Regions from separate parts of the Paenibacillus sp. JJ1683 genome, predicted to be linked through region 2. Evidence: a T-box and tRNA genes for the amino acid it is inferred to sense, from the RefSeq annotation. Region 2 holds a T-box; the other regions hold tRNA genes.
What was found. A T-box is a leader RNA that pairs with one kind of tRNA and senses whether it is charged. The one in region 2 lies ahead of tyrS (tyrosine--tRNA ligase), so its partner is inferred to be a tRNA-Tyr.
Positions count from the first base shown of each region.

Region 1: it encodes a tRNA-Tyr, which carries the amino acid that the T-box ahead of tyrS (tyrosine--tRNA ligase) is inferred to sense. The anticodon was not compared.
Region 3: it encodes a tRNA-Tyr, which carries the amino acid that the T-box ahead of tyrS (tyrosine--tRNA ligase) is inferred to sense. The anticodon was not compared.
Region 4: it encodes a tRNA-Tyr, which carries the amino acid that the T-box ahead of tyrS (tyrosine--tRNA ligase) is inferred to sense. The anticodon was not compared.

Region 1 covers NZ_CM129820.1:444,289-448,563, reverse strand. The annotation lists gene ACUC6J_RS01985 (response regulator) at 41-694, shown strand; gene ACUC6J_RS01980 (PAS domain-containing sensor histidine kinase) at 687-1,790, shown strand; tRNA gene ACUC6J_RS01975 (tRNA-Gly) at 1,997-2,067, opposite strand; tRNA gene ACUC6J_RS01970 (tRNA-Pro) at 2,077-2,150, opposite strand; tRNA gene ACUC6J_RS01965 (tRNA-Arg) at 2,173-2,249, opposite strand; tRNA gene ACUC6J_RS01960 (tRNA-Cys) at 2,276-2,346, opposite strand; tRNA gene ACUC6J_RS01955 (tRNA-Gly) at 2,357-2,431, opposite strand; tRNA gene ACUC6J_RS01950 (tRNA-Leu) at 2,438-2,525, opposite strand; tRNA gene ACUC6J_RS01945 (tRNA-Lys) at 2,541-2,616, opposite strand; tRNA gene ACUC6J_RS01940 (tRNA-Gln) at 2,621-2,695, opposite strand; tRNA gene ACUC6J_RS01935 (tRNA-His) at 2,714-2,786, opposite strand; tRNA gene ACUC6J_RS01930 (tRNA-Tyr) at 2,806-2,891, opposite strand; tRNA gene ACUC6J_RS01925 (tRNA-Thr) at 2,896-2,971, opposite strand; tRNA gene ACUC6J_RS01920 (tRNA-Phe) at 2,997-3,069, opposite strand; tRNA gene ACUC6J_RS01915 (tRNA-Asp) at 3,121-3,197, opposite strand; tRNA gene ACUC6J_RS01910 (tRNA-Met) at 3,223-3,296, opposite strand; tRNA gene ACUC6J_RS01905 (tRNA-Val) at 3,326-3,401, opposite strand; tRNA gene ACUC6J_RS01900 (tRNA-Glu) at 3,409-3,480, opposite strand; tRNA gene ACUC6J_RS01895 (tRNA-Ser) at 3,512-3,603, opposite strand; tRNA gene ACUC6J_RS01890 (tRNA-Met) at 3,607-3,680, opposite strand; tRNA gene ACUC6J_RS01885 (tRNA-Asn) at 3,714-3,789, opposite strand; tRNA gene ACUC6J_RS01880 (tRNA-Ala) at 3,794-3,869, opposite strand; tRNA gene ACUC6J_RS01875 (tRNA-Ile) at 3,892-3,968, opposite strand; rRNA gene rrf (5S ribosomal RNA) at 4,005-4,121, opposite strand; rRNA gene ACUC6J_RS01865 (23S ribosomal RNA) at 4,272-4,275, opposite strand, start outside.
Region 2 covers NZ_CM129820.1:3,564,025-3,568,299, reverse strand. The annotation lists gene ACUC6J_RS15355 (transglycosylase domain-containing protein) at 1-1,646, opposite strand, end outside; T-box leader at 1,782-2,048, shown strand; gene tyrS (tyrosine--tRNA ligase) at 2,114-3,367, shown strand; gene ACUC6J_RS15345 (AraC family transcriptional regulator) at 3,564-4,275, shown strand, end outside.
Region 3 covers NZ_CM129820.1:4,729,165-4,733,439, reverse strand. The annotation lists rRNA gene ACUC6J_RS20450 (23S ribosomal RNA) at 1-1,181, shown strand, start outside; tRNA gene ACUC6J_RS20445 (tRNA-Asn) at 1,247-1,322, shown strand; tRNA gene ACUC6J_RS20440 (tRNA-Ser) at 1,326-1,417, shown strand; tRNA gene ACUC6J_RS20435 (tRNA-Glu) at 1,435-1,506, shown strand; tRNA gene ACUC6J_RS20430 (tRNA-Val) at 1,575-1,650, shown strand; tRNA gene ACUC6J_RS20425 (tRNA-Met) at 1,677-1,753, shown strand; tRNA gene ACUC6J_RS20420 (tRNA-Asp) at 1,769-1,845, shown strand; tRNA gene ACUC6J_RS20415 (tRNA-Phe) at 1,883-1,955, shown strand; tRNA gene ACUC6J_RS20410 (tRNA-Thr) at 1,978-2,053, shown strand; tRNA gene ACUC6J_RS20405 (tRNA-Tyr) at 2,058-2,143, shown strand; tRNA gene ACUC6J_RS20400 (tRNA-Trp) at 2,151-2,224, shown strand; tRNA gene ACUC6J_RS20395 (tRNA-His) at 2,243-2,315, shown strand; tRNA gene ACUC6J_RS20390 (tRNA-Gln) at 2,325-2,399, shown strand; tRNA gene ACUC6J_RS20385 (tRNA-Gly) at 2,406-2,477, shown strand; tRNA gene ACUC6J_RS20380 (tRNA-Cys) at 2,490-2,564, shown strand; tRNA gene ACUC6J_RS20375 (tRNA-Leu) at 2,576-2,654, shown strand; gene ACUC6J_RS20370 (hypothetical protein) at 3,278-3,499, opposite strand; gene ACUC6J_RS20365 (MarR family transcriptional regulator) at 3,728-4,249, shown strand; gene sufC (Fe-S cluster assembly ATPase SufC) at 4,230-4,275, shown strand, end outside.
Region 4 covers NZ_CM129820.1:552,636-556,910, reverse strand. The annotation lists gene ACUC6J_RS02500 (M14 family metallopeptidase) at 1-8, shown strand, start outside; gene ACUC6J_RS02495 (DUF418 domain-containing protein) at 221-1,507, shown strand; tRNA gene ACUC6J_RS02490 (tRNA-Gly) at 2,309-2,379, opposite strand; tRNA gene ACUC6J_RS02485 (tRNA-Pro) at 2,388-2,464, opposite strand; tRNA gene ACUC6J_RS02480 (tRNA-Leu) at 2,472-2,551, opposite strand; tRNA gene ACUC6J_RS02475 (tRNA-Arg) at 2,564-2,640, opposite strand; tRNA gene ACUC6J_RS02470 (tRNA-Gly) at 2,646-2,720, opposite strand; tRNA gene ACUC6J_RS02465 (tRNA-Leu) at 2,732-2,812, opposite strand; tRNA gene ACUC6J_RS02460 (tRNA-Lys) at 2,825-2,900, opposite strand; tRNA gene ACUC6J_RS02455 (tRNA-Gln) at 2,905-2,979, opposite strand; tRNA gene ACUC6J_RS02450 (tRNA-Tyr) at 3,082-3,167, opposite strand; tRNA gene ACUC6J_RS02445 (tRNA-Thr) at 3,172-3,247, opposite strand; tRNA gene ACUC6J_RS02440 (tRNA-Asp) at 3,261-3,337, opposite strand; tRNA gene ACUC6J_RS02435 (tRNA-Met) at 3,363-3,436, opposite strand; tRNA gene ACUC6J_RS02430 (tRNA-Val) at 3,466-3,541, opposite strand; tRNA gene ACUC6J_RS02425 (tRNA-Glu) at 3,551-3,622, opposite strand; tRNA gene ACUC6J_RS02420 (tRNA-Ser) at 3,642-3,733, opposite strand; tRNA gene ACUC6J_RS02415 (tRNA-Asn) at 3,737-3,812, opposite strand; tRNA gene ACUC6J_RS02410 (tRNA-Ala) at 3,817-3,892, opposite strand; rRNA gene rrf (5S ribosomal RNA) at 3,973-4,089, opposite strand; rRNA gene ACUC6J_RS02400 (23S ribosomal RNA) at 4,239-4,275, opposite strand, start outside.

The sequences.
Region 1 (4,275 bases), 2.6 Mb from region 2:
CAAAACGCACGGTTTTTTTACCGTTCGAGGGGATGACTAATTGATTCGTATACTAGTAGTGGATGATCATGTTGTCGTACGTTCTGGCCTCATGGCCCTATTGGACGGCAAAAACAGTATTAAGGTAGTAGGAGATGCAGCAGACGGGGATGAAGCAATCCGCAAAGCGGTGGAGCTACAACCTGATGTCGTGCTCATGGATTTTAGTATGCCACCTGGCAAAGATGGCCTCACGGCAACCACCGAATTAAAAAAACAGTTGCCGGATACAGAAGTGCTTATTTTAACGATGCATGATGATGAGGAATATCTGTTCCGAGCCATTCAAGCCGGAGCATCTGGATATATTTTAAAAAGTGCACCTCATGAGGAATTACTCGCTGCCATCCAGTCTGTGGCCGAAGGCAGTGCCTATCTGTATCCCAATGCAACCAAACGCCTGATGAGTGAATATCTGGATAAAATCAAACAAGAGGGCATAGCTGGACCGTATGAATCCCTGTCTGAGCGGGAAAAGGAGATCCTATCATGGGTAGCCAAAGGATATGCCAACAAAGAAATTGCCGAACACTTGGTGATTAGCGTCAAAACCGTAGAGTCCCACAAAAGCAACCTTATGGAGAAGCTTAACTTGAAAACACGACCTGAGTTGGTCAAATTTGCACTGAAAAAGGGGTTGCTCCATTATGAATGAACCTTCTAACCCTTTGCTGCAGCCCGCATTTGGGGAGTCAACCGATGAACTGCTGAATGATTTGGAAATTCATATACCAAATTCTCCTTTTCTCCATGTACTGCGTAGTTCTCTCCACCAGCTATCCAATCTTAAATTTGCCTTAGATACATCCTCCATTGTTGCTTTGACCGATCATCGAGGAATTATTCAGTACGTAAACGATAAGTTCTGTGAGATTTCGCAATATAGTCGTGAAGAATTGATCGGGCAGGATCATCGTCTCATTAATTCGGGCTATCATACTCGAGCCTTCATGAAGAACCTGTGGACTACGATCCGTTCTGGTGAGGTATGGCAGGGAGAAATACGAAATCGTGCTAAAGATAACAGCTACTACTGGGTGAATACTACGATTGTTCCATTTATGGACGAGGAAGGTAAACCCTATCAGTACTTAGCGATCCGTAATGAAGTAACTAAATTAAAAAAAGTAGAGGCAGAGCTTCAGACCATGATGACGCAAGTCATGCAAATACAGGAGGAAGAGCGTAAACGCTTTTCAAGAGAGCTTCATGATGGGATTGGTCAAAGCCTGTTTTCACTTATTATTCAACTAGATAGCCAACTAGCTGAACAACCCAACGCTACTTTGGAAAATTTGCGTGCACAGGTAACCGATATCATTAAAGATGTTCGTGGCCTAGCGTGGGAACTTCGTCCCTCAGTTCTGGATGATTTGGGTGTCGTACCGGCCCTAAGAACTTATATTGAAAATTTCTGTTCGCATTACGGAATCGAAGTGCATTTTCAATGTACTTTACGTAAACGCCTTGATATCCGAAAAGAAATAGCAATCTATAGAATTGTACAGGAAGCACTGACGAATGTGGCTAAATACGCAGATGTAGCAGAAGCATACGTGGATGTAGAGGATCAAGATAAAACGATACAAGTGACTATTCGGGATGAAGGTATTGGCTTTTCTGGAAAGTCCCGAGGAGAAGGAGTTGGATTGTTCAGCATGGAAGAACGAGCTAGAGGAGTAGGCGGCTTCTTGAGCATGACCTCTGCTCCAAATCAGGGAACCTCCATACAGCTGACCATACCAGTGTAAAACCTGTGTACTAGATCAGTTATCGGTGTATACTCACTGCAGGAGCAGAAGGAATACACCGATAGCAAGGATTATCGATAGTCAACACTTTTATAGAATCTATGGAAGATAAACATACAAAAAAAAGAGAGAGCTCTGTCCCCAGACAGGCTCTCTTTATTTATAAGGTGTCACCACTGAGGCAACAAGAATCCGCTATAGCAAAAAGCGGGTGATGGGAATCGAACCCACGCTACCAGCTTGGAAGGCTGGAGTTCTACCATTGAACTACACCCGCAAATCAGTATCGGGATGACACGATTTGAACATGCGACCCCCTGGTCCCAAACCAGGTGCTCTACCAAGCTGAGCTACATCCCGACATTATACATTTTTTAATAAATGGCGCGCCCTGAGAGATTCGAACTCCCGGCCTTTTGATTCGTAGTCAAACGCTCTATCCAGCTGAGCTAAGGGCGCATATTTAGTTCCATAATGAGCAGTCAAGGCGCCACCCAGATTTGAACTGGGGATGAAGCTTTTGCAGAGCTTTGCCTTACCACTTGGCTATGGCGCCGTATGGATAATGGAGCGGACGACGGGAATCGAACCCGCGACCCTCGCCTTGGCAAGGCGATGCTCTACCGCTGAGCCACGTCCGCAAAATATGGTGCGGTCGAGAGGACTCGAACCTCCACGGGGGGTTAGCCCACACGGACCTGAACCGTGCGCGTCTGCCAATTCCGCCACGACCGCAAAATAACTTATAAATGGTGAGCCATGAAGGACTCGAACCTTCGACACCCTGATTAAAAGTCAGGTGCTCTACCAACTGAGCTAATGGCTCTTAATGGCTGGGGATATAGGATTTGAACCTATGCATGACGGAGTCAAAGTCCGTTGCCTTACCGCTTGGCTAATCCCCATTAAATTAAGAATCAAAGGGCGGCCGATGGGGCTTGAACCCACGAATGCCGGAGTCACAGTCCGGTGCGTTAACCACTTCGCCACGACCGCCATATGATTATAAAAAGACTGGTGGAGGATGATGGATTCGAACCACCGAACCCGTAAGGGAGCAGATTTACAGTCTGATGCGTTTGGCCACTTCGCTAATCCTCCAAAATGGTGCCGGCGAGAGGACTTGAACCCCCAACCTACTGATTACAAGTCAGTTGCTCTACCAATTGAGCTACACCGGCACATTGCCAATTCCCACTTGAAAGGTGGCTCGGGACGGAATCGAACCGCCGACACGAGGATTTTCAGTCCTCTGCTCTACCGACTGAGCTACCGAGCCATGTTTTATTTTACAACTATATCATATAGTTCACACTATATGTAGTTAAAATGGCGGAACTGACGGGATTCGAACCCGCGATCTCCTGCGTGACAGGCAGGCATGTTAGGCCTCTACACCACAGTTCCAGAGACATTTCCAATAGGAAATTAATTGCGGGGGCAGGATTTGAACCTACGACCTTCGGGTTATGAGCCCGACGAGCTACCGAACTGCTCCACCCCGCGACATCAAAGATATTTCACAATATTATTAATGGTGGAGGCTGAGGGGATCGAACCCCCGACCCTCTGCTTGTAAGGCAGATGCTCTCCCAGCTGAGCTAAGCCTCCATAATTATGACCCGTAGGGGATTCGAACCCCTGTTACCTCCGTGAAAGGGAGGTGTCTTAACCCCTTGACCAACGGGCCTTGCAAAATGAATTCTGATTTAATAATTTTGTGGCGGAGAGAGAGGGATTCGAACCCTCGCACCACTTACGCAGTCTAACCCCTTAGCAGAGGGTCCCCTTATAGCCACTTGGGTATCTCTCCGAGTAGCGGCAGAGGGGATCGAACCCCCGACCTCACGGGTATGAACCGTACGCTCTAGCCAGCTGAGCTACGCCGCCACCTTATATATAAAATTCAGAAGTATTGAAATATGGCTCCCCGAACAGGACTCGAACCTGTGACAACTCGATTAACAGTCGAGTGCTCTACCAACTGAGCTATCAGGGAATATTGGTGGAGCCAAGGGGGATCGAACCCCTGACCTCCTGCGTGCAAGGCAGGCGCTCTCCCAGCTGAGCTATAGCCCCAAACTTTTAGTCAATCTAGAAATGGTGGGCCTTAGTGGACTCGAACCACCGACCTCACCCTTATCAGGGGTGCGCTCTAACCAGCTGAGCTAAAGGCCCTAATTCATTAAATTTTATCATCCTTTAAAGGATTTTGCTTGGCGGCGTCCTACTCTCCCAGGACCCTGCGGTCCAAGTACCATCGGCGCTGGAGGGCTTAACGGTCGTGTTCGGGATGGGTACGTGTGGAACCCCTCCGCTATCGCCACCAAACATGAATTTACACCGTAAATTCTTCCGTAAGGTTATTCGGTTCATCACGGATCGTGTGAATGAATAGCTATACGCTTGTCGTATGTACTTCTACATACCTTCAAGGTTACACCTTGAAAACTGGATCCGAAACTCATTGCGCCTTATCTTTAGG
Region 2 (4,275 bases):
TATGCATTGGTTAGTTCCTCAACGGTTACCCCGTGGGCCAAGCCGCCGAGTACACCAGTTTGGGCGTTGTTATCACTTGGTTCCAAGGTGGTAATACCCAGTTTTTTAGCAAAAGCCCAAGCCTTATTAATCCCTACCTTTTCGTTAAACAGCTTGAGTGCTATCGTATTTAGCGATTGATTCAGTGCATAACGCGCTGTGACTAATCCTTGGTAGCGGTTGTTGGCATTTTTCGGGATGTGATATCCATTACTGCCATCTTTCAAAATAATAGGAGCATCATCCACAATCGTGCCAGGTTGTACAAGACCGCTGTCCAAAGCAGGCAGATAAGCAGCAATCGGTTTCATGGCTGAACCCGGCTGGCGTACCATCTGGGTAGCATAGTTCATTTGCTCTTTTTGGAAGTCCCGACCTTCCATCATACCGAGAATGGCGCCGGTTTTATGCTGAATCAGAATGGCCGCCGCTTGCTCGTCACCCTTGGTTTTACTTGTAGCAGAGAAGTTGTCCTTATTTTCTGCAATTTGACGCATGGATTTGTACACGCTCTTATCAATGGTGGTATATACCATATAGCCGCCTGTGCGAAGCTGCTGTTCAGCTTCTTTGAGCATGTCGTTATCATCCTTGATTTTGGTATCTGCACTGGCATTAGCTGCTTGACTCGGATTGGTGACAGACATGAGTGCCTGAGCAGCTTGCCGCTCTGTTTCCATCATAAGATATGGATAGGTGTTATAAGCCTTAACAGTGCGTGGTGCTAGAGATTTTTTGATATCAAAAGCCATCGCTTCATCATATTGTGCTTTATTGATTTTGTTCTCCTCCAGCATTCGGCTGAGCACCAGGTGCTGGCGGTTAATCGCTCTTTTAAATCCGGCTTCATTAAACTCACCTTTACCGTTGTAAGCAGAATAAGAAGAAGGGAGTTGCGGCAGACCTGCCAGATAGGCAGCTTGGGCTACATTAAGCTTGCCCAAATCATTCTCATTAAAAATACCTTTGGCCGCTGCTTTAATACCAAAGACGTTGTAACCGCTTGATCCGTTACCGAAAGGTACCTTATTGAGATAGGCTGTAATTATTTGCTGCTTGCTCAGGAAGCGCTCAAGGCGCAGAGATAGCAAAATTTCTTTGACCTTGCGGTCATCCGTACGATCAAGATTTAAAAAGACACGACGTGCAAGCTGCTGGGTAAGCGTACTCCCTCCAGTTTGTACGGATTCATGTAGTGCCTTTTGCTTCACAGCACGCAGCGTTCCCGACAAATCGACACCTTTATGCTCGTAAAAATGATTATCTTCAATGGCAATAACTGCGTCAATGACGAGCTGAGGAATCTCCTTAAACGTAACAGGTCTTCGATCTTCCTCGGTCCGAAGCTGCCCGATGGGAGAGCCATCATTAAAATAAGCGAAGCCTGTAATTGCATTTTTATCTACTTCCTGTAGAATCGTAGATCTGGAACGCACGGGCTCGTTTTTTACAATAGAAGCAACATAGCCAGCGGCGGTTCCCCCTGCGAATAGTGCCCCCATAAAACCGATGATGACGACCCACTTTATGACACGGCCGAGCCTTCGCATGGTTCTCCGTAAGCGGGAAGGCTTAGGCTCTGATACATTGTTTTTTTCTTCAACCATTAAGTCTTCCTCCTTTATAACAGCCATTATTATAGCATAAAATTACAAAATGAACCCATATGCTAAAAAGCCTGTCTTTTGGTGTCGTTGACTACATAAAAACAGTGTGTTATAAATAGGTCAAAGTAAATATCGTGAAAAGCAGAGAAAGACTTCAGTAGAAGGCGGAATCACGTTGTGCAGAGAGCCGATGGGTGGTGTGAATCGGTAGCGTCCCTCCTTTGAATTACCGTCTGGAGCTGTCTGGATGAATGGAAGCTTTTGCAGGTTTGCGAAGCTCTCCATAGTAATCCGGTACCGGGTGTAAACCCGTTATAGGAATGAAGTGAAAGAAACGTTGGTTTTTTGCATACGTTTCTTTAATTAGGGTGGTAACGCGAGTAGCTCCTTCTCGTCCCTTGGGATGAAAGGGGCTTTTTGGTTTGTTTAAATAGTAATTATTGGATGGAAAATAGGAGGGATTCAGGATGAAGTGGGAAGAATTGAAGCCTGAGCAACAGGCAGAGGTAGAACGACAACTAGAAGTGATCCGTCGTGGAGTAGCGGAAATTGTACCTGAGGATGAGCTGAAGCGTAAGGTTATTAAATCGGTTGTTAGCGGCGAGCCACTTAAAATTAAGCTGGGTCTAGATCCGTCTGCACCCGATATTCATATCGGACATACGGTTGTTATGCACAAACTGCGCCAGTTCCAGGAATTAGGGCATCAAGTGCAACTGATTATCGGAGATTTTACAGGCAGAATTGGTGATCCGACAGGTAAATCGGAGACCCGCAAGCAACTGACTGAGGAAGATGTACAACGTAATGCACAAACATACAAGGAACAAATTTTTAAGATTCTCGATCCTGAAAAGACAAAGGTATACTACAATTCCGAATGGTTAGGACCGATGTCTTTTGCGGATGTGGTAACTCTGTCTGCCAAAGTAACGGTTGCCCGTATGTTGGAGCGGGATGATTTTACAAAAAGGTACCAAAACGGCTTGCCGATCAGCATCCATGAGTTCTTTTACCCGCTGATGCAGGGCATGGACTCTGTGGCTCTCCAAAGCGATATAGAATTGGGAGGAACAGACCAAAAGTTTAATCTGCTGATGGGCAGAACCCTGCAAAAGGAATACGGAGTAGAACCGCAGGCAACCATTACATTGCCACTGCTTGAGGGGCTTGATGGCGTTCAAAAGATGAGTAAAAGTTTGGGTAACTACATTGGTGTGGATGAGGAGCCAAATGAAATTTATGGTAAATCGATGTCCGTTCCTGATGAGTTGATGCTGAAATATTTTGAGCTTGCAACGGATATTACCAATGAGGAGCTGGCAGAGCTGGCGAAAGGTGTTAAGGAGGGTTCGGTGCATCCACGTGATGCCAAAATGAAACTGGCCGGAACATTAGTGCGCATGTACCACGGTGAAGAGGCGGCAGAAGCGGCCAAGCAGCATTTTGTGACTGTATTCCAACAACGCGCGCTTCCTGATGACATTGAAGAATTCACCTTAACAGCAGATCAGTTAGAAGAAGGTGGCGTTCGTGTGATCCAGTTGCTGACTCATCTAGGCTTTGCAGCATCTAACGGTGAGGCCAAGCGTAGTATTCAGCAGGGGTCGGTCAAAATTAATGAAGAGAAGTGGACCGATGTGAACGAAGCATACAAGCCGCAGGAAGGCGACATTGTACAGGTAGGTAAACGGAAATTTGCTAAGATCAAGCTTGGATAATTAAAATACATTTAAAAGCAGCGTTGAGATTGATCTCGTATCTCAGTGCTGCTTTTTTTATTTCTACCAAGCGAAAAGCCGTGGTAAACTTAGCACAAATAATCAAACAAATAGATACAGAGTTTTACATAATGAATACGTGGGTTGCCCAATGTGGGTGAAGTCTAGATAAATAACAAGTGTGGGGAAGGATTATATGGACTACTTTAAACGAATTCAGTGTGCGATTGAGTTTATTGAATTGAATCTCCGGGAAGATTTAAAAATTGCCGAGATTGCTTCACAGGCATACTTTTCAGCTTTTCATTTCCAGCGGGTTTTTCAGGCCATTTCGGGTTTTACAGTTCAACAATATATAAGAAGGAGAAGATTGTCCGAGGCGGCAAAACGGCTAAAGCAATCCAACCAAAAGGTATTGGACATAGCTATTGAGTATCAGTACAACTCGCAAGAAGCTTTTACTCGCGCTTTTGAAAAAAGTTTTGGGATCACCCCTGGGAAATATCGTAACTGTGATATTGAGCTTTCTGATCAAAGTAAAATCAATTTTCTGGATTACAAAAAAAACGCAACGGAGGAATTAGAGGTGAACAAGCCTGTGATACTGCAACTCGAAACGACCAAAATTGTAGGATATGAATATAAAACAAATCTCAATAATGAGCAGCATTATAAAGAAATCCCAGGATTTTATGAACACTTTGGCGCACATGAATATTTTATGTGTATTCCAAATAAAATCGCACCGGGAATGTCATATGGGATTGCCTGTCGATTTGAAGACAACGGTGCATTTTCATTTGTGGTGGGTGAGGCCGTTGAAGAAGAATCAAAAGAACTGGCTGAGGGTTTCATATATATGGAGATTCCAGCAGGAAAGTATGCTGAGTTTGACGCTTCAGGTTCAA
Region 3 (4,275 bases), 1.2 Mb from region 2:
AGAAGGGGTGCCTCGGTAGGGTGAATAGCCCGAGGGGGCCGCAGTGAAAAGGCCCAAGCGACTGTTTAGCAAAAACACAGGTCTGTGCGAAGCCGCAAGGCGAAGTATACGGGCTGACGCCTGCCCGGTGCTGGAAGGTTAAGGGGAGTGGTAAGCCTTCGGGCGAAGCTATGAACCGAAGCCCCAGTAAACGGCGGCCGTAACTATAACGGTCCTAAGGTAGCGAAATTCCTTGTCAGGTAAATTCTGACCCGCACGAATGGCGTAACGACTTGGGCGCTGTCTCAACGAGAGATCCGGTGAAATTTTAATACCTGTGAAGATGCAGGTTACCCGCGACAAGACGGAAAGACCCCATGGAGCTTTACTGCAGCTTGATATTGAATTTGGGTACGATCTGTACAGGATAGGTGGGAGCCGTAGAACTTTGAGCGCCAGCTTGAAGGGAGGCATCCTTGGGATACCACCCTGATCGTATCTAGGTTCTAACTTGGTACCGTGATCCGGTGCGAGGACAGTGTCAGGTGGGCAGTTTGACTGGGGCGGTCGCCTCCTAAAGAGTAACGGAGGCGCCCCAAGGTTCCCTCAGAATGGTTGGAAATCATTCGAAGAGTGCAAAGGCAGAAGGGAGCTTGACTGCGAGACCTACAAGTCGAGCAGGGACGAAAGTCGGGCTTAGTGATCCGGTGGTACCGCATGGAAGGGCCATCGCTCAACGGATAAAAGCTACCCTGGGGATAACAGGCTTATCTCCCCCAAGAGTCCACATCGACGGGGAGGTTTGGCACCTCGATGTCGGCTCATCGCATCCTGGGGCTGAAGTAGGTCCCAAGGGTTGGGCTGTTCGCCCATTAAAGCGGTACGCGAGCTGGGTTCAGAACGTCGTGAGACAGTTCGGTCCCTATCTGTCGTGGGCGTAGGAAATTTGAGAGGAGCTGTCCTTAGTACGAGAGGACCGGGATGGACGTACCGCTGGTGTACCAGTTGTTCCGCCAGGAGCACCGCTGGGTAGCTATGTACGGAAGGGATAAGCGCTGAAAGCATCTAAGCGTGAAGCCCCCCTCAAGATGAGATTTCCCAATTAGTAAGACCCCTTGAAGACGACGAGGTAGATAGGTTGGGGGTGGAAGTGCAGTAATGCATGGAGCTGACCAATACTAATCGGTCGAGGGCTTATCCTAAAGATAAGACGCAATGAGTTTCGGATCCAGTTTTCAGGGTGTAACCTTGAAACAAATGTTAATATTCCCTGATAGCTCAGTTGGTAGAGCACTCGACTGTTAATCGAGTTGTCACAGGTTCGAGTCCTGTTCGGGGAGCCATATGGAGAGGTGTCCGAGTTGGCCGAAGGAGCACGATTGGAAATCGTGTAGGCGCCAAAAGCGTCTCGAGGGTTCGAATCCCTCTCTCTCCGCCAGAATTATTTTATAGTATGGCCCGTTGGTCAAGGGGTTAAGACACCTCCCTTTCACGGAGGTAACAGGGGTTCGAATCCCCTACGGGTCATAAAAAAATAATCACAAAAGTTGCAATAAAAAGTTTGTTGTGGTATAATATGAAAAGTGTTCCGTTGAGGAGGCTTAGCTCAGCTGGGAGAGCATCTGCCTTACAAGCAGAGGGTCGGGGGTTCGATCCCCTCAGCCTCCACCATTTAAAAAGTAAATACTTATTACTGTCGCGGGGTGGAGCAGTTCGGTAGCTCGTCGGGCTCATAACCCGAAGGTCGCAGGTTCAAATCCTGCCCCCGCAACCAATTTAAATATATTATGGAACTGTGGTGTAGAGGCCTAACATGCCTGCCTGTCACGCAGGAGATCGCGGGTTCGAATCCCGTCAGTTCCGCCATTAGTAATACATTGCTTGGTAAAGAGTCTTATTGTGAGGCTCGGTAGCTCAGTCGGTAGAGCAGAGGACTGAAAATCCTCGTGTCGGCGGTTCGATTCCGTCCCGAGCCACTTTTAATTGAATAGTTTTTGTGCCGGTGTAGCTCAATTGGTAGAGCAACTGACTTGTAATCAGTAGGTTGGGGGTTCAAGTCCTCTCGCCGGCACCATTTTGGAGGATTAGCGAAGTGGCCAAACGCATCAGACTGTAAATCTGCTCCCTTACGGGTTCGGTGGTTCGAATCCATCATCCTCCACCAGTTTTATAGGGGCATAGTTTAAAGGTAGAACAACGGTCTCCAAAACCGTTGGTGTGGGTTCAATTCCTGCTGCCCCTGCCAATTACTTATTTTCCTGTGGCGGTCGTGGCGAAGTGGTTAACGCACCGGACTGTGACTCCGGCATTCGTGGGTTCAAGCCCCATCGGCCGCCCTTTCTTATTGGGGATTAGCCAAGCGGTAAGGCAACGGACTTTGACTCCGTCATGCATAGGTTCAAATCCTATATCCCCAGCCATCTTATGCGGACGTGGCTCAGCGGTAGAGCATCGCCTTGCCAAGGCGAGGGTCGCGGGTTCGATTCCCGTCGTCCGCTTAGTTATATTCTGGCGCCATAGCCAAGTGGTAAGGCAAAGCTCTGCAAAAGCTTTATTCCCCAGTTCAAATCTGGGTGGCGCCTCCATAATTAAATATGCCGGCGTGGCGGAATGGCAGACGCGCTCGACTCAAAATCGAGTGGGAAACCGTGGAGGTTCGAGTCCTCTCGCCGGTATTAACTAAAAAAGTTCATTAGAGACATTCTCTAATGAACTTTTTTTATTTGAGCTTTAGTACCCCACTCATTGCTTGAGCTGAAGACACCTTTGATTACCGGATGGAGTAGCCGCTTTTACTCTTGCAGCATATCTTCGTTTTCAACCGCGAGTGCTTGTCCTTCCATATGATAATTCTTTCTGGCTTCCTGAAGCAAGATTTCGGCTCTTTTCTTGGTTCCTTTTATCTTAAGCCCCGTAGGGATCCATTTTGGTTATCGTTTACCATTCTCATCTTTACAGTTAGGCGGATGTCCCGTTGCGCTTTCTCCTCTTCCAACAACTCCAGAGGGTGAACCCGATCCTTTTTCAAATACCAGTTGAGCTTCGGAATGGATTTGCTACAAAAGTGGTAGCTAATCCGCCGATGGATTGCTTTAGCGCCCAGAAGGTGCATTTGATTTTGAACTGGGCGGATAAAGTTCGATGATCTAGGTCATCTCCAGTGTCAGATCGGTGCTGGCTAGAATGGAGCATCGCCTGTTCGGATTCACCAGCAAAAACCACAGTTTTTGGTATACTCTTTGGCCTCATAACATATCCAGACACAGGTAACTGACTGATTATTCATTGCTATACATGCTCACGATAGCGTACTCAAACGCGGCGATACGGCTTTAAAACAGCTCGGCCAAGCACCACCTTTGTCCTTTTTACGATAGCGACCCCGGTCTTTGGCAGGTGTACCATGACGTTCATAGGCAACGGTATTGGACTTGGCTTCGGTTACCAGATCCATCCGGGTGGTGCCGAATTGGTTCCATTGTTCAACCCCCGCAAAGCAGGATTGATCAGAGGTATTCAAAACCATTTCCAGAACGTGCTCTAGTCAAAACACAGCCTGAGGCCGATGACAATGACAACAAACCCATGATGAAAAGTGCCTCCAAAATTGTATCACATTTAACACAATTGATATTGATAATCAATATCAATTGTGTTAATATAACTTTGTTTACTAGTGAACAAAAATAATCTAATGGTGACACTAAACTTGGTCTGCAACTACTACAAAAGAGGGGAGATTGAGAAATTGGAGTTTCAAAATCATTTTAAAGGTCATCTTTACGAGCAATATATTAAAATGCTACATCTGAATGAGCTGTATACTGAACAAGAAATTAACTCGTTTCGGCAACAGGCCAGAAAGTACCAGATTGACATGCTCTCCAACAATATTACTAGTGTACACGTTATTGATTGCATTGGTGATTATGAACCGATAAATCATACCGGGATTGTGGAGAAGATGGGGTTGTCCAAAGCTAGTATTACTAAAATTAGTGCAAAGCTGCTGGAAATGGGCTTCATTATGAAAAGTCAACTGAACAGCAATCGTAAGGAGATTTACTTTAGTTTAACGGATAAGGGAAGACACGTTTATCATTTGCATAAAGAACTGCACAAAGAAAAAGAAGAAAGGTTTTACCAATTCATTGAATCCTATTCAGAGGTTGAGCTGCAGACTATTGGAAAATTTATGAGTGATTTGGTGGCGCGTGCCGAAGAATACTCCGAAGGGAAGTTTATGATAAATGACGACATTAAAGATTGAGGAATTAAGATCCAAGATTGAAGGGA
Region 4 (4,275 bases), 2.7 Mb from region 2:
AACCCTGAATGATTTTGCAAACAACCTTATTCCGGTTATCAGCCGTGAGTAAGGTTGTCTTTGTGATAAGGGTTATTGTCCTCTGTGACATTTTGTTTACAACTTGATCAAATTTTAGCGACATCTGAAGGCTATATTTGGATTAGAACGTGAAATGAATCCTGTTCACAACAGGGATTTATGGAATGTATGAATTCAATATTTTAGGGAGGAATGTAATTTGCTAAGTAGCATCAAACTGACAAGCAGATCTGTCAGAAAATATGAGGGGGACACAAAGATTGAAGATCCGGTTGCTAATAACATGGATAATAAAGCAGTGGACACATCAGGGACCACCTCATCTCACGACAGTACAGAAACCGATAATCTCCCCCAAAGCTCTGTGACAGAGCCACGGAGAAAGACACACAGCATCAAAGGACGTCTCGTTGCGCTTGATGCTGCGCGCGGACTGGCCGTGCTGGGAATGTATTTGCAGCATTTCGGATCAAATCCAAGCGTTTCTGCAATTGTTTCCGGAAATACCACCCTATTATTTGTGTTGTGCGGCGGTATCTCCTATTCTATTATGGGACAGCGTATGATGGATCGGGGAGCAGAGGCGACCGCTTTTCGTGCACGAATGCTGGCCCGTGCGGTGTTTGTTGATATTATTGGTTATTTGCTTATTATGCTGAACACTTCATACGGCATCATTTTGCCTGCCTATGCAGCTATGTTTGTGTTGGCCCTCATGTTATTTCGTCGTTCGACCCGCACCATTGTTACAACAGCAATAGTTTTGCTCGTAACGGCCCCGCCGCTAATGATTCTTGGATCAAGCATTTTCTCAAAAGCTTATCTTCTTGGTGATATCGCGGGAGGTCCGATGTCTGCCCTCGCCTTGACTCCTGCATTTGTTGCTGGTATGGCCATTGGCCGCGTTGACCTCACCAGATTACGTACAGCCCTCTCACTCGCAGGCAGCGGTATCGTTATGCTTGTTATTGGCAAAGTAATGGCCGCTTTTGTGCTTCCGAATTGGAATCTTCACTTTGAACAATGGCTGATAAGTGTGCAAGGAACTGCTCCTGTACAGCCGGATGAATACGCAATTTGGCCTCTTAATACGGAATCACCGATGTGGCAGCTCCTTTTGGGAACGGCTCCGCACACCGCTTCGACATTCCAGACGATGATAGGATTAGGAATTTCATTTTTGGTAATGGGAGTTACGTGCCTCGTATCCAAAAAAACTTCCGCTGTATTAATGCCTTTCGCAGCAGTCGGACGTGTCGCCCTGACCATGTATGCCTTTCAGTTTGTAGTGGTGTGGATTCTTGATCTGACAAAGATTGGGCACAGTCTGGATGGAATTCCTTTCGGCAACGTAATGATCGCAGTTGCAACACTACTGCTGGGATTATTGATTGCTCAGCGTGCTGTTGGTCCGCTTGAAGGATTGATGCGCCGCTTTGGCCGATTGTTCAGCTCTACCCAACCAGTCTCACAAACTGTAAAGTAGATAGCCTTCTTGATACTCTATATAACGGACTAATCAAAAAAGATACAAGATAAAAAGTTCGCTATCTGTATAAAAAGCCTACAGAAGGTGTCTAGATTAACTAGGGTAATAAGATAATCATTGAACAGAGTTATCAGGAAGGAACTAATTCCTTGCTATTTTCCCCCGGATTATCCGGGGGGCTTATCCCCGCCGTTTTAGCAACACCCAGTATCGTAATTAGGATTTCTTTGACTGTTTTCTGAATTCTTCTTGTCTCGCTGATTTTTCTAAGCTGCTATATAGTCTTTGTTTTCTTATCCATCCAATACGCTCCTATCGGACACTCCTGACTGCTTCAGATGCTGAACAAAGATATCGTACATTGAACTCATTTTATGACCCTTATTTTTCGCATAAGACCATGAAGCCACCTACTACACGTATGTATTATGAAAATTCACATTCTTTGCCGCCATTGAGCTACATAAAAGTGCCAACCGGAATTGCACTATTCCTAGCAGATATATTGTTAACGCCTAAAGAATGGGCGTGCGCAACCTAAATGTAACTCGCTGGACTTCAATCGCTCGCGGAGGGCATTTTACTGCCATGGAAGAGCCTGAGCTTTTAGCTCAGGACATTCGTGCCTTCTACAAACCTTTTAGAGCAAAAAATAAATATTAACCAAGGTCCGCCCCGTGCATTAACTGGATTAATAAGAAGAGCTATTATAAGCGGTCGTAATCTAACGGGAAACGATAGCTTAATAAATACAAAAAGAAGAGATGGCATAAGCCATCTCTTCTTTCATCTATATAAAGCGGGTGATGGGAATCGAACCCACGCTACCAGCTTGGAAGGCTGGAGTTCTACCATTGAACTACACCCGCAAAAAAAGTGGTCGGGATGACACGATTTGAACATGCGACCCCCTGGTCCCAAACCAGGTGCTCTACCAAGCTGAGCTACATCCCGAAATAGATGCCGGTGAGAGGACTCGAACCTCCACGGTTTCCCTCACGATTTTGAGTCGCGCGCGTCTGCCAATTCCGCCACACCGGCTTATGAAATTAATGGCGCGCCCTGAGAGATTCGAACTCCCGGCCTTTTGATTCGTAGTCAAACGCTCTATCCAGCTGAGCTAAGGGCGCAAATATGGAGCGGACGACGGGAATCGAACCCGCGACCCTCGCCTTGGCAAGGCGATGCTCTACCGCTGAGCCACGTCCGCAAAAACAGGTATGCGCGTGGAGGGACTTGAACCCCCACGTCAAAGACGCTAGATCCTAAGTCTAGTGCGTCTGCCAATTCCGCCACACGCGCATACAATGATAATGGTGAGCCATGAAGGACTCGAACCTTCGACACCCTGATTAAAAGTCAGGTGCTCTACCAACTGAGCTAATGGCTCTTAATGGCTGGGGATATAGGATTTGAACCTATGCATGACGGAGTCAAAGTCCGTTGCCTTACCGCTTGGCTAATCCCCATTATGTATTCAACAGGGCGATTGATGGGACTTGCACCCACAAATGCCATAGCCACAATTCAGTACGTTAACCCATTCGTCACGACCACCATGGCAATAAAACTGGTGGAGGATGATGGATTCGAACCACCGAACCCGTAAGGGAGCAGATTTACAGTCTGATGCGTTTGGCCACTTCGCTAATCCTCCAAAATGGTGCCGGCGAGAGGACTTGAACCCCCAACCTACTGATTACAAGTCAGTTGCTCTACCAGTTGAGCTACACCGGCATATTAAATTAAATGGCGGAACTGACGGGATTCGAACCCGCGATCTCCTGCGTGACAGGCAGGCATGTTAGGCCTCTACACCACAGTTCCAGAGGCATTTCCAACAGGAAATTAATTGCGGGGGCAGGATTTGAACCTACGACCTTCGGGTTATGAGCCCGACGAGCTACCGAACTGCTCCACCCCGCGACATCAAAGGTATTTCTTAATACTATTAATGGTGGAGGCTGAGGGGATCGAACCCCCGACCCTCTGCTTGTAAGGCAGATGCTCTCCCAGCTGAGCTAAGCCTCCATACTACTATGACCCGTAGGGGATTCGAACCCCTGTTACCTCCGTGAAAGGGAGGTGTCTTAACCCCTTGACCAACGGGCCACATATCTATTATAAGAGCTGGCGGAGAGAGAGGGATTCGAACCCTCGAGACGCTTTTGGCGCCTACACGATTTCCAATCGTGCTCCTTCGGCCAACTCGGACACCTCTCCATATGGCTCCCCGAACAGGACTCGAACCTGTGACAACTCGATTAACAGTCGAGTGCTCTACCAACTGAGCTATCAGGGAATATTGGTGGAGCCAAGGGGGATCGAACCCCTGACCTCCTGCGTGCAAGGCAGGCGCTCTCCCAGCTGAGCTATAGCCCCATCTTAGACATAACACTTAATTCTGACTATATAGAGGTCAGTCTTACAGGCGAAAAAAAATCCCCAGAGAAGGGGCTTATGCTTGGCGGCGTCCTACTCTCCCAGGACCCTGCGGTCCAAGTACCATCGGCGCTGGAGGGCTTAACGGTCGTGTTCGGGATGGGTACGTGTGGAACCCCTCCGCTATCGCCACCAAACATGAATTTGCCTCGCAAATTCTTCCGTAAGGTTATTCGGTTCATCACGGATTGTGTGAATGAATAGCCATACGCTTGTCGTATGTACTTCTACATACCTTCAAGGTTACACCCTGAAAACTGGATCCGAAACTCATTGCGTCTTATCTTAGGATAAGCCCTCGACCGATTAGTATTGGTCAGCTC